One region of the Haloactinospora alba genome, then DNA from elsewhere that is predicted to be linked to it. Evidence: riboswitches for the same ligand, from Rfam matches in the RefSeq annotation. Region 1 holds a riboswitch; the other holds the start of a gene.
What was found. A riboswitch is a leader RNA that binds a small molecule or an ion and turns the genes downstream of it on or off. The one in region 1 is predicted to bind cobalamin.
Positions count from the first base shown of each region.

Region 2: it holds a riboswitch for cobalamin, as region 1 does, so the genes downstream of both, metE (5-methyltetrahydropteroyltriglutamate--homocysteine S-methyltransferase) here and FHX37_RS19410 (ABC transporter substrate-binding protein) in region 1, are expected to answer to the same signal.

Region 1 covers NZ_VFQC01000002.1:388,487-394,079, forward strand. The annotation lists gene FHX37_RS19385 (tetratricopeptide repeat protein) at 1-722, opposite strand, end outside; gene FHX37_RS23750 (hypothetical protein) at 926-1,132, opposite strand; gene FHX37_RS23920 (transposase family protein) at 1,156-1,314, opposite strand; gene FHX37_RS19400 (hypothetical protein) at 1,263-1,487, opposite strand; gene FHX37_RS23020 (hypothetical protein) at 2,168-2,311, opposite strand; gene FHX37_RS19405 (nucleoside/nucleotide kinase family protein) at 2,719-3,366, shown strand; cobalamin riboswitch at 3,432-3,613, shown strand; gene FHX37_RS19410 (ABC transporter substrate-binding protein) at 3,679-4,713, shown strand; gene FHX37_RS19415 (FecCD family ABC transporter permease) at 4,717-5,593, shown strand, end outside.
Region 2 covers NZ_VFQC01000001.1:1,196,106-1,201,698, reverse strand. The annotation lists gene FHX37_RS05495 (hypothetical protein) at 1-424, shown strand, start outside; gene FHX37_RS23155 (carbohydrate kinase family protein) at 654-1,160, shown strand; gene metE (5-methyltetrahydropteroyltriglutamate--homocysteine S-methyltransferase) at 1,463-3,751, opposite strand; cobalamin riboswitch at 3,921-4,143, opposite strand; gene FHX37_RS05480 (polysaccharide deacetylase family protein) at 4,531-5,593, shown strand, end outside.

The sequences.
Region 1 (5,593 bases):
CTGATCGCGTTCCACCCCTCGCGCTCGGGGGGACTGGGGAAAGACCAACTCTGGGTTCGCGGATCCCTGGTCTTGGCCACCGTGGCGACGATTCGGCGCGAACCTCGGAAGATGCGCTCGTTGCGCAGTGGCTTGGTCCACCCCTCGGAATCGATCAACTTTGTGACGTCGTCGAGCCACAGCACGCTCTTGCGGTGCGCGATGACGAAATCGACCGCGGCGTTGAGCTGTTCCTTGTCCGCCGGGTCCGGTGCGACCAGGAAGTGCCTGCGCCAACGCGGCTGCTTCAGCGCTTCGAACGCTGCTCGCGTTTTTCCGGTTCGGACAGGGCCAGCAATGATCACGAAATGCGAATCGCTGAGCGTTTCACGCAGTTTCGGGTCGATTTCCCGCTCGATATAGGACGGTAGGAACGGGACTCGATCGTCGTAGGGCGTGCGTGGCGTATTGACTCCCAGACCGAGGTGCGGATCGTGGATCTTTCGGACCGGGGCGCACCTGACGCCCGTAGGGAGGGCAGCAGCGGAGCGCTTCATGGCCTCGCGGTTCAGGTGCTCCGATGCGACAGGCAGAGCGACCCCGCCGACGATCACCGCAACGCCGATAGCCAGCGATGCCCATTCCGGCCACGATTCCGGAATGAGGTTGTCAGCTCCCGCCACCAGGGCTAATGCGATGGCGACGGCGGCGGCGATCCAGATCCGCTTGGCGCCGGATCCCATGAAGAACTCCCAACAGAGTCGTTGTTTGGACTCCTCTTGCCCGAATTATTCTGGAATTCGCTTCACCGGGACCGCAAGGTGCGGATCCCCTGATCCTTTTCCATCTGGCTTCGCGTTCGTGGAGGACGAGAACGGCACACATGGTCTGCCCTGCGTGTAGCGGACAGCAGTGCATTTTGCGCAGGATCTGCCACTTCTTCAGCTCAGCGCTGGCGCGCTCTACCGGTACTGCGCCAGCGGGTGTGCTCGGAGTTGATCTGCTTCCTCCGCTCGGGCTTGTTCTGTCCCTTGGAAGGGGTGAGGATCCCATGGCCAGCGCCGAGATCCCCTCTGTCGGCGAGGACGACCAACCCGTCGTCCGCGAGCCGGCGCAATACCCCGCACAGATGGGCTGCGCGTACATCGTGCACCGATCCGAGCAAGCCCCCGAGGCTCACAGCGGTGTGCCGTCCGAGGCAATTACCACCTGCACGTTCATCCCGTGTTTCTTGTGCTTGCCCGAGTAGAAGGGCCGATCAGCGGCTACCCGGTCGATCGGGATCAGTGTTCCGTCGGGGGTTCCCCCTGGAGTGTGGACACCAGGTGTCCACACTCCAGGGGGAACCCCAGCATCTTCAAGTGGTTGCGGGCTGTGCGAGTGGGGTGGAACCCCGTGGCCTCCAACAGGGTGCCGACGTGGTGCATCGGCCGACGAATCGAAGTAAACCGCTCCCCGTCGAACAGGGTCTCGCCCCCGCCGTGGTCGAGGCCGAGCATCAACCGCATGGTGGTGGAGTTCCCCGAGCCCGTTGGGACCGAGGAAGCCGGTGATCATCCCTGGCCGGACCTCGAAGGACAGATCGTCCACTGCGACCGTCTTCGTATATCTCTTATGCAGGCCTTTCGTCGAGATCACGGTGTTCCAATCGGGAGGGTCGGACGGGTGGGTGAAGGTGTTCGTCGTCATGTTTCCGGCTCCGCCCGGTGCGCTCGTGACCGGCAGCAACAACCTAGGAGCCGCGCTGGGGAGCAGGCACCCCGTGCGCGCGCCAGCGCGGGATTGGTGCAGGCATCACCGCCGACCGGGGGCTGTCCGGCTCGCATCGGTAGGTGGGCTTCAGCGGCATGATGAAAAGCGCTGCCACGTGCGTTGCGGCAGCGCGAGGTACATGTGGATCGCCTTCACCCCATGCGATCCCCACCGATGCCGGAGCCGCGGCGACGGGCCGGCTCCGGCGACGCCGTCCCGGTACCGCGCCGTCGCCAGAGGTCGTACCAGCCTTACCCCGAACCGGCATGCTTGCCCGGATCGTCGGCCGACAACCCGCCGCCCAATATCCGGGCATGCCCCCCGGGACCGTGCCGAGTCGGGGCCTCCATCCTCTACTCGCTGTCCACCTTCCGTTTGGCCTCGATCGGCGTGCCCCTGATCATCCCCGTCCTGGAACTCGGCGTGGCCACGTTGGTCATCGGAATCGGACTGCCGATCCTGGGCTCGCCCCGCGGATCGCACGCGGATTCGCCCAGGAGACCACCGCGGCGATCAGCGCCAGCAGCAGCACCGCGACGGTGGTGACCCAGCGGGAGGCGACCTCATCGGTCACTCCCATCGCTGGCCCTAGCAGTGTCGGGCTTGGCCTCACCCCCCGGTTTTCCCTGCACAGGCCCGGAGGGCAGATCGATGGTCGGTCCTTCGATGACCGGGGGCGGGGGTCGTATTGTGTGAAGTTGGCTCCACAAACGAATTAGCAGGTCATGCGATCCCTGACGGCCGTCCGGGTCCACGCCCGGGCGGCCCTCGTGTGTCTCGTGCACATTTGGTGCGCGTCGCTCGTGCTGCCCGTTCCGGTGTCGGGTTTCCTGTTGGCCCGTTCGGGACGCTCGGGACCGTCAGAACGCCACGGCAGGTAGCGCTGGGTCACCTCCCCACCACCGGGCCGTACCGACACGGGACGGTACTGGCGCGTGCCCTAGGTTGGGAAACGCCAACCAGGGCTGTGGAGTGTGGGGAGGTGCCGTGACCTCTGGGGAGACACGACGGCGGTACTCGCGCGTGGAGCTGGTAGAGCGGGCGCGGGCGCTGGCCCGGGACGGTGGCCGGCGGTTGCTGGGGATCGCGGGCGCACCCGGAGCAGGGAAGGGAACCCTGGCAGAACAGGTGTGCGCGGAGCTGTCCGGGGCGGCGGCGCTGGTGCCCATGGACGGTTTCCACCTGGCCGAGACCGAGCTTGCCCGCCTCGGCCTCCGGGACCGCAAGGGTGCGCCGGAGACCTTCGACGCCGCGGGATACGCGGCACTGTTGCGGCGGTTGCGCGACCGGGGGCCCGACACGGTGTACGCGCCGGAGTTCCACCGCGAGGTCGAGGAGTCCTACGCGGGCGCCATTCCGGTCGGCCCGGAGGTGCCGCTGGTGGTCACCGAGGGCAACTACCTCCTGTTGGACACCGGGCCGTGGGCCGAGGTCCGGAGCCTTCTCGACGAGGTGTGGTTCCTGGCTCCCGGTGAGGAGGAACGCAGGTCCCGACTGGTGGCGCGGCACGTGCGGCACGGTAAGGAACCGCGCGAGGCGCGGGAGTGGGTGGCGCGCAGCGACGAACCCAACGCCGAGGTGGTCGCGCGAACCCGGCACCGTGCGGACCTCGTCGTCACCGGCGACCCGGAGTGAACGGGTGGTGCAGTGCCTGCGGCGGAGGGGAACCCTGCCCCGTAACGGATGGAGCACCCGGGTTGATACGCTCCCTCCCGGTCGGCCGTCCCCGGTGGGGCACAGGGAATCCGGTGTGAGTCCGGAACTGGCGCGCAGCGGTGAGGATGACGGTCGGGGCCGGACGCCACTGGGCCACACGGATCCGGGAAGGCGCCCCGACCGGGAGATTCCGAGTCCGAAAACCTGCCGACCACTGGCCCGCGTCAGCGGCACGGGTCAGTGCCATGTACACGGGTCCCGCGCACGGACCCCATGTGAGAAGGGTTTTCGGTGTATCCGAACGTTCTCCGGCCCACGTACCCGTCCATCCGGTCCGCCACGGCGGTGTTCGCCGCTGTCACGGTGCTTGGCGCCTGCGGGACCCCGTCCGAGGAACGGGACACCTCGGCGGGGGCCGTCATCGACAACTGCGGCCACGAGGTGGAGGAGGGTCTCGCTCCCGAACGCGCGGTCTCGTTGAACCAGGGGACCACCGAGATCATGCTGTCGTTGGGGTTGGCCGACCGCATGGTGGGGACCGCGACGTGGACCGATCCGGTCATGGAGGGGCTCGAGGAGGAGGAAGAGCGCGTTCCCCGTCTGGCCGAGAACGCTCCCTCGTTCGAGCGGGTCCTCGAGGAGGAACCCGACTTCGTCGCGGCGTCGTTCGAATCCACTCTCGGTACGGGTGGTGTCGCCGAACGCGACGACTTCGAGGACCTCGGCGTGCCCACCTACGTCTCCCCGTCCGACTGCGTCAAGGACAACAGCGGCTCCGGGGACGGCGTCCGTGAAGAGCCGCTGGGAATGGGCGACATATACGGGGAGGTTCGGGAGCTGGCGCGGGTGTTCGGTGTCGAGGACCGGGGCGAGGAGCTCGTCACGGACCTGAAGGAACGCGTCGGTGAGGCGAGCCGGGATGTCGACGCTTCCGGAACGACGGTCATGTACTGGTTCGCCAACTCCGAAACGCCCTACATGGGCGGTTGTTGTGGTGCCCCTGGCATCATCACCGAGACGGTCGGCGCCGAGAACGTCCTCGACGCTACGACCAAGGAGTGGCCGCAGGTCAACTGGGAGAGCGTGGCCGATCACGATCCGGACGTACTGGTCATCGGGGATCTGACCCGGGAGAGCCAGAGCGCGGAGAGTGCCGAGGAGAAGATCTCCTTCCTTGAGGACAACCCGGTCACACAGCACATGCGTGCGGTCGAGGAGGAGCGCTACGTCGTGGTCAGCGGGGCCGCGATGAACCCCTCGATCCGCACGGTCGAGGGCATCGAGCAGGTGGCGGCGGCCCTCACCGACGACGCACCGGGGGAGTGACCGATGCCGGGAACCGTGCGTGTCCGGCACCGGCTCGGCACCACGGCCGTCACCGTTTCCGGTGTAGCGCTGATCGCGCTCTCGATCGCGGTGACGATCACCATCGGGCCGGCGGGGATATCCGTGTCCGAGGTCGCGTCGGTGATCGTGGCGCGGCTGGGCGGCTCCGAGTCGGGCATGTCGGTGATCCGCGAGGGAATCGTGTGGGACCTGAGGCTGCCGCGCACCCTGTTGGCCGCGCTCTGCGGCGCCGGGCTCGGGATGTGTGGTGCGGTGATGCAGTCCCTGCTGCGCAACCCTCTCGCTGACCCGTTCGTGCTCGGTGTGTCCTCCGGGGCCTCCACGGGTGCGGTCCTGGTGGTGATCGTCGGGGTCGGCGGCACCCTGTCGTTGTCCGTGGGAGCCTTCGCGGGAGCGTGCCTGGCGTTCGCGTTGGTGATGCTGCTGAGCAAGGTCTCCGGTGGCACGACCGCTAAGGTCATCCTGTCCGGGGTGGCCGTGATGCAGCTCTTCTCCTCCCTGACGTCGTTCATCGTCTTCTCCTCCGGGACCGCCGAGGAGACGCGTGGTGTGCTGTTCTGGCTGCTCGGCTCCCTGAGCGGGGCCTCCTGGCTCGACGTGGCGGTGTGCGCGGGCGCGCTGACGGTCGCGTACCTCGTGTTCGCCGCTCGCGCCACCGCACTGGACGCGTTCGCCTTCGGTGACGACGCCGCCGCCTCTCTGGGGGTGTTTGTGGCCCGCGCACGAACCCTCCTGCTGGTCGCCGCGGCGCTGCTGACCGCGGTGCTGGTGAGCGCGTGCGGCGCGATCGGGTTCGTCGGGCTCGTACTGCCCCACGCCGCACGGGCCCTGGTCGGTCCGGGGCACCGGTTCCTGCTGC
Region 2 (5,593 bases), on a different contig from region 1:
GAACAGCAGTACGTGCACCTGGCAGACGGACGACACCGACGGGTACGGCAACCTCAGCGCCCGTTACGGCACCCCCTACGGCGGCTCGGACTCCATCGAGGGGGCCAAGGACGACTTCAAGTCCAACGTCGACTACGCCACCGACGAGAACCCCAGTGTCGGAGAACGCAGCGTGGAGAAGGAACAGGACCTCGAGCTGGGGGACGAGGCCAAACTCGTCTTCACCGAGGAGAACCTGGGCAGCGGCAACTCCTCGGTCGCGTACCTGATGATCCGTAAGGGCAATGTCAACATCCAGCTCGAGTACGACGTCATGCCCCCTCTCGAAGCGGGCGAGGACGCCCCGGCACCGCTGGAGTTCTCCGACGTCAAAGGCATCATGGACGACACTGGCAAGGAGGCCCTCTCCCACCTCGGGGGCTGACCCGGCACCAGTGCGGAAACGGGGGCGCGGTGCGTGCTGACCGTTGTCGGCGAGGCGCTGGTCGGCCTGGTCAGCGCCAGGAACGGAACGTACCGGTGGGGCCCCGACGGGGCTCCGGCCAACGTTTCGGTCGCTCTGGCCCGTTGCGGCGTCCCGGTACCGCTGTTGGCGCGCCTCAGCAACGACCGGTTCGGCTGGTCGCTGCACGCCTATCCGGCCGCACGCGGTGTTGACGACCGCGACCTGGTCGCGGCGCCGCAGCCCAGTACTGGCCATCACAGAGCTGGACGGGGACGGTCGAGCGGAGCGTACCTTCCGTGCTCGGGGAACAGCGGACTGGCAGTGGGACGCCGACGAGCTTCCCGCCCCGCTGTCCCCGGACGTCTCCGCACTGCACGCCGGTTCCTTGGCAACGGCGCTCTCCCCAGGAGCGGAAGTACTGGAGGAATGGCTGGCCGGACGACGCGGTGAGGCCCCCGTCGGCACCGACCCCAACATCCGTCCCTCGCTCGCTGGCGGGCGGGAACGTGAGGTGGCCCGGGTCGAACGGCAGCTCGCCCTCGTCGGCCTGATCAAGGTCAGCGCCGGTGACCTGCGGTGGCTCTATCCCGGTCGACCCGTTCTCGAGAGCGCTCGCCGGTGGGCCGGACTCGGCCCGTACCTGGTGTTCCTCATCCGGGGGCGGGAGGAAGCGGTCGCGCTGCGGGGCGGTGGCACACCGTTGACGGTGTCGTGACCCGCCCCCGCCCGCGCGCGTCGATGCGTAGGGGCCGGGGATTCCTTCTCCGCTGGACTTCTGGAGACCCTGGACCGGTTCGGCGCGCTCGGGGGGGGGGAGAACCGGTCCGTGCTGCGAGGGCTCGGGGAGACGGCCCTCGCCACGTGCCTGGACCGCGCCAACGCCCTCTCCGCCCGGGTCTGCGCCCGGGAGGGCGCAGACCCGGGTCCGTGGGACCCAGGGCGGACGCGGTTGCGGACCGGCCCCACGGACACAGCCGCTGCGGGTGGGGCGGGACGGAGACCGTCCCGCCCCGTTACTTAGCTTCCCAGCCCGTCACGGACCCGCCGCACGGCTTCCACCATGTTGCGCAGTGCGGGTTCGATCTCGGGGTAGTCCCGGGTCTTCAGTCCGCAGTCGGGATTGGCCCACAGCCGTTCCGGTGGAACCGCTCGCAGCGCGCTGCGTAGCGCTGTCTCGATCTCCTCCACGCCGGGAGCCCGCGGCGAGTGGATGTCATAGACGCCCGGCCCGATTCCGCGACCGTAGCCCGCGGCGGCGATGTCCTCCACCAGTTCCATGTGGGAACGGGCGGCCTCGACACTGGTGACGTCGGCGTCGAGCTCCTCGATCGCCCCGACGATCTTGCCGAACTCCGAGTAGCACATGTGCGTGTGAATCCAGGTACTGGCCGCCGCCCCTGACGTCGCCAGCCGGAACGCTCCCACCGCCCAGTCGAGGTAGGCGTCGCGGAACTCGGCACGCAACGGCAGGAGCTCGCGCAGGGCGGCCTCGTCCACCTGGACGTGCCGGATTCCGGCCTGTTCCAGGTCAGAGACCTCGTCCCGCAGGGCCAACGCCACCTGGCGCGCGGTTTCACCCAGCGGCTGGTCGTCCCGGACGAAGGACCACGCGAGCATCGTCACCGGGCCGGTGAGCATCCCCTTGACCGGTTTGCGGGTACGCGACTGTGCGTAGGTGATCCAGTCCACGGTCATGGGGCCGCTACGGGAAACGTCCCCGTAGAGGATCGGTGGCCGGACGCACCGCGAGCCGTAGGACTGCACCCAGCCGTGCTGCGTGGTGACGAACCCGTCCATACGCTCGGCGAAGTACTGCACCATGTCGTTGCGCTCGGGTTCGCCGTGCACCAGGACGTCAAGCCCGATGTCCTCCTGTAGGGCGATGACGCGGTCGATCTCGGAGCGCATCCGTAGCTCGTACTCGCTCTGGTCGATGCGCCCGGCACGGTAGTCCGCGCGTGCCTTGCGCACGTCCGTGGTCTGGGGGAAGGAACCGATCGTCGTAGTTGGCAGCGGCGGGAGTGGGGACGTGGTGTTCTCCTCCCGCCGGCGCTGGCCGCCGCGCGTGGCGGTCTCGCCCAGCGCCTCCAACCGTTCCCGCACGTGCCGGTTGGTGAACGAGGACGGTGTCCCCGCGTCGGTGACGGCACGCGCGCGTTCCAGCTCTGCTGCGATCTCCTCGTCACCCGCCGACAGTGCCCGGCCGAGCAGAACCACCTCGTCGAGCTTCTGCCGTGCGAACGCCAGTCGCTCCCGCAGCTCCGCGGGCAGCCCCGTCTCGGCGTCCACGTCGATGGGTACGTGCAGCAGGGAGCAGGAGGTGCTCACGGTGACGTCGCCGACAAGCCCCAGGAGGGAGCCCAGCGTGGACATCGTCCGGGCGATGTCGGTGCGCCACACGTTGCGGCCGTCGACCACGCCGGCAACCAGGGTCTTGTCTCCGATCCCGGACACTTGGGCGAGGTCGTCGACCCCCTCCGGCGCGGTGACCAGGTCCAGACCGATACGTTCCACACGGCTGTGCTTGAGGATCCGCAACGCGTCCGGGCCGATCGATCCGAAATAGGTGGATACGAGGATCTCCGGCCGTTCGGTCACCTCACCGAGTTCGGTGTAGGCACGTTCCAACGCGGCCAGCTCCGCCTGTCCCTCGTCAGTGGCGAGTATCGGCTCGTCGAGCTGGACCTGTTGCACCCCCGAGGCGGCCAGTTGGCGGAACAGTTCGGCGTAGCAGGGAAGCAGGTCCGCCAAGAGCTGGACGGGACGCCACCCCTCGGGAGCCTCCGATGCCGGTTTCGCCAACAGCAATAGCGTGAGCGGACCGAGTACGACGGGCCGGGTCTCGATACCCAGTTCCCGCGCCTGGGTGTACTCCGCCATCGGTTTGGTGCTGTCCAGGCGCGGCCGTGTCCGCGGAGAGAGCTCCGGGACCAGGTAGTGGTAGTTGGTGTCGAACCACTTCGTCATCTCCAGGGGCGCAACGTCCTCCGCTCCCCTGGCCATGGTGAAGTACCGCCGCAGCTCGGCGTCGAGCCCGTCGGCGCCGTCGGCCACCGTGGCGAAGCGCTCGGGGACCAACCCGAAGAGCAGGGCGGTGTCGAGAACGTGGTCGTAGTAGGAGAACGTGTTCGACGGGATCTCGCGCACACCAGCGTCACGGAGGGTCTCCCAGACACCACGTCGTAGGTTGGAAGCGACCGTGTCGAGCTCCGCCGCAGGTATCTCTCCGGCCCAGTAGGACTCACTGGCCCGCTTGAGTTCGCGGTTCGGCCCGATTCTGGGGTATCCGTGCACAGTGGTCGTCATCGTGTATCACCACCGCGGCGCGTATCGTCACGTTCCATGGCTTCTTCTCTCCCTCGTCGAAAACAGCCTCAGGGCCCACGAACTCGGGGAGAACCAGCGAGGAACACACGGCGAACACGCCGCCTGAGCCCGCCGTCCTCCCTCGGGACGTGGACCACCGCGGGCGCGGGAGCGCCCACGGGCGGTGGCAGGTATTCGGACTCACGGGCGTCGCGCGGCGCTTCTGCCGCACCCTCCTACTGGTCACCGCTTCCCAGACACACTGTGTCCAGTGCTTGTGGTGACGTTCGTTCCCGTTCACCGCTGCGGGGCAGTCCCGGACTCCCACCGGGTTCCCTCTTACGACACGCGCGGGCGTAGCCGCGTGTGTACCAACCGCGTTCGCCACTATAGACCACACCGGAGGATTCGGGCGCGGCGGCCCCGCCCTCCCCGGGGGGAGAGGTGTCCCACCCGACCCGCTGGCGGTGCGGAGTTCCCGGGCAGCGCCTCCCCGCGGGACAGTGCGCCCTCCTGCAGGATTTTGCGCATTCGAGAACGAATGTTGCCCGTGGTATTACGGGTCGCGTTCTCCCCTCCGCGTTTCGACGTTTTAGGCTCGTCTGGGAAGCCGTTATGAGCTCTGGCTGCCCCACTGGACCCGGCCCAGGGTGCGAGGGGTTGCACACCGGACATGGCCGCTCCATCGATGTGAAAGACGTCTGCCCGTGAGAAACGAGTTCGCCGATCTCCGCGCGTCGCTTCGCGGCCTCGTCACGCCGCGGCGTTTCACAAGGCCCGTGTCGTCGTCCCTGAAGTACACCGCAGCAGCCGCCAGTGTCCTCCTTCTCCTGAGTATCGGTTCGTGCTCGCCGGACGACAGGGGGACGAGCGGCCCCGGCGAGGAACCGGAGAAACCCAATGGGGAACCCGACCAGCTCACGAGCGTGGACCCGTCGGAGGTAACCGGCCTGGACGAACGGGAGGAGACCTCGGATGAGGGCCCGCAGATCGACGTTTCCTACCCGGAGATCCCCAACGCCGACCCGTTGACCCAACGCCTCGACGACGCCACAAGCCAGAAAGTCTCCGATTTCACCTCGGCCTCCGCCGACGCCGAGAGTCTCACCATCGACTGGGACATCAGCGTCGCGACCGAGGACGTCGTCGCGGTCCGGCTCGTGCAGGAGGAGAAGGATTCCGACGGGGAGCGCACCAGCTACACCACCTACTGGTACGACGCCACGAGCGGGCACACCGCCTACTCCACCGAGCTCGTGGGGAACCAGGAGGACCTCGCCGAGCTCGACAGTCTCGTGAAGGACTCCCTGAACGAGGAACAAGTCGACGCCTCCACGCTCCACCCCATCCTGCACCTCTACGACTCGATGGGGTTCAACCCGGACGGTGACCTTGTCGTGGAGTTCGACCAGGGGCAGATCGCACCAGCCGGTGCGGGGCGTGTGAACGCGACCATCCCCAAGGAGGACGTCACCTCCCTGCTATCGGACCTCGGGGAACGCGCACAGTCCGCGGCCACGAACCCCAGCCCCGGTTCCGCCGTCGAGGACTCCGCCACTCCTCCCAAGGACGACACCGCCGACGGGAGTGTCCCCGGAAGGCTTCCCGAACGCGACGACTCCGTCGACTGTTCCTCCGCCGCCGCGAAGTGCATAGCACTGACGTTCGACGACGGCCCCGGCGCGCGAACCCCGGAGCTGCTCGACGCGCTCGCCGAGTACAACGCGAAGGCCACGTTCTTCCTCACGGGCCAGCCGGCACGCGAGCATCCGGAGACCGTGCGGCGCGAATACGCGGAAGGCCACGAACTCGCCAACCACACGGTGACCCACTCCGACCTCA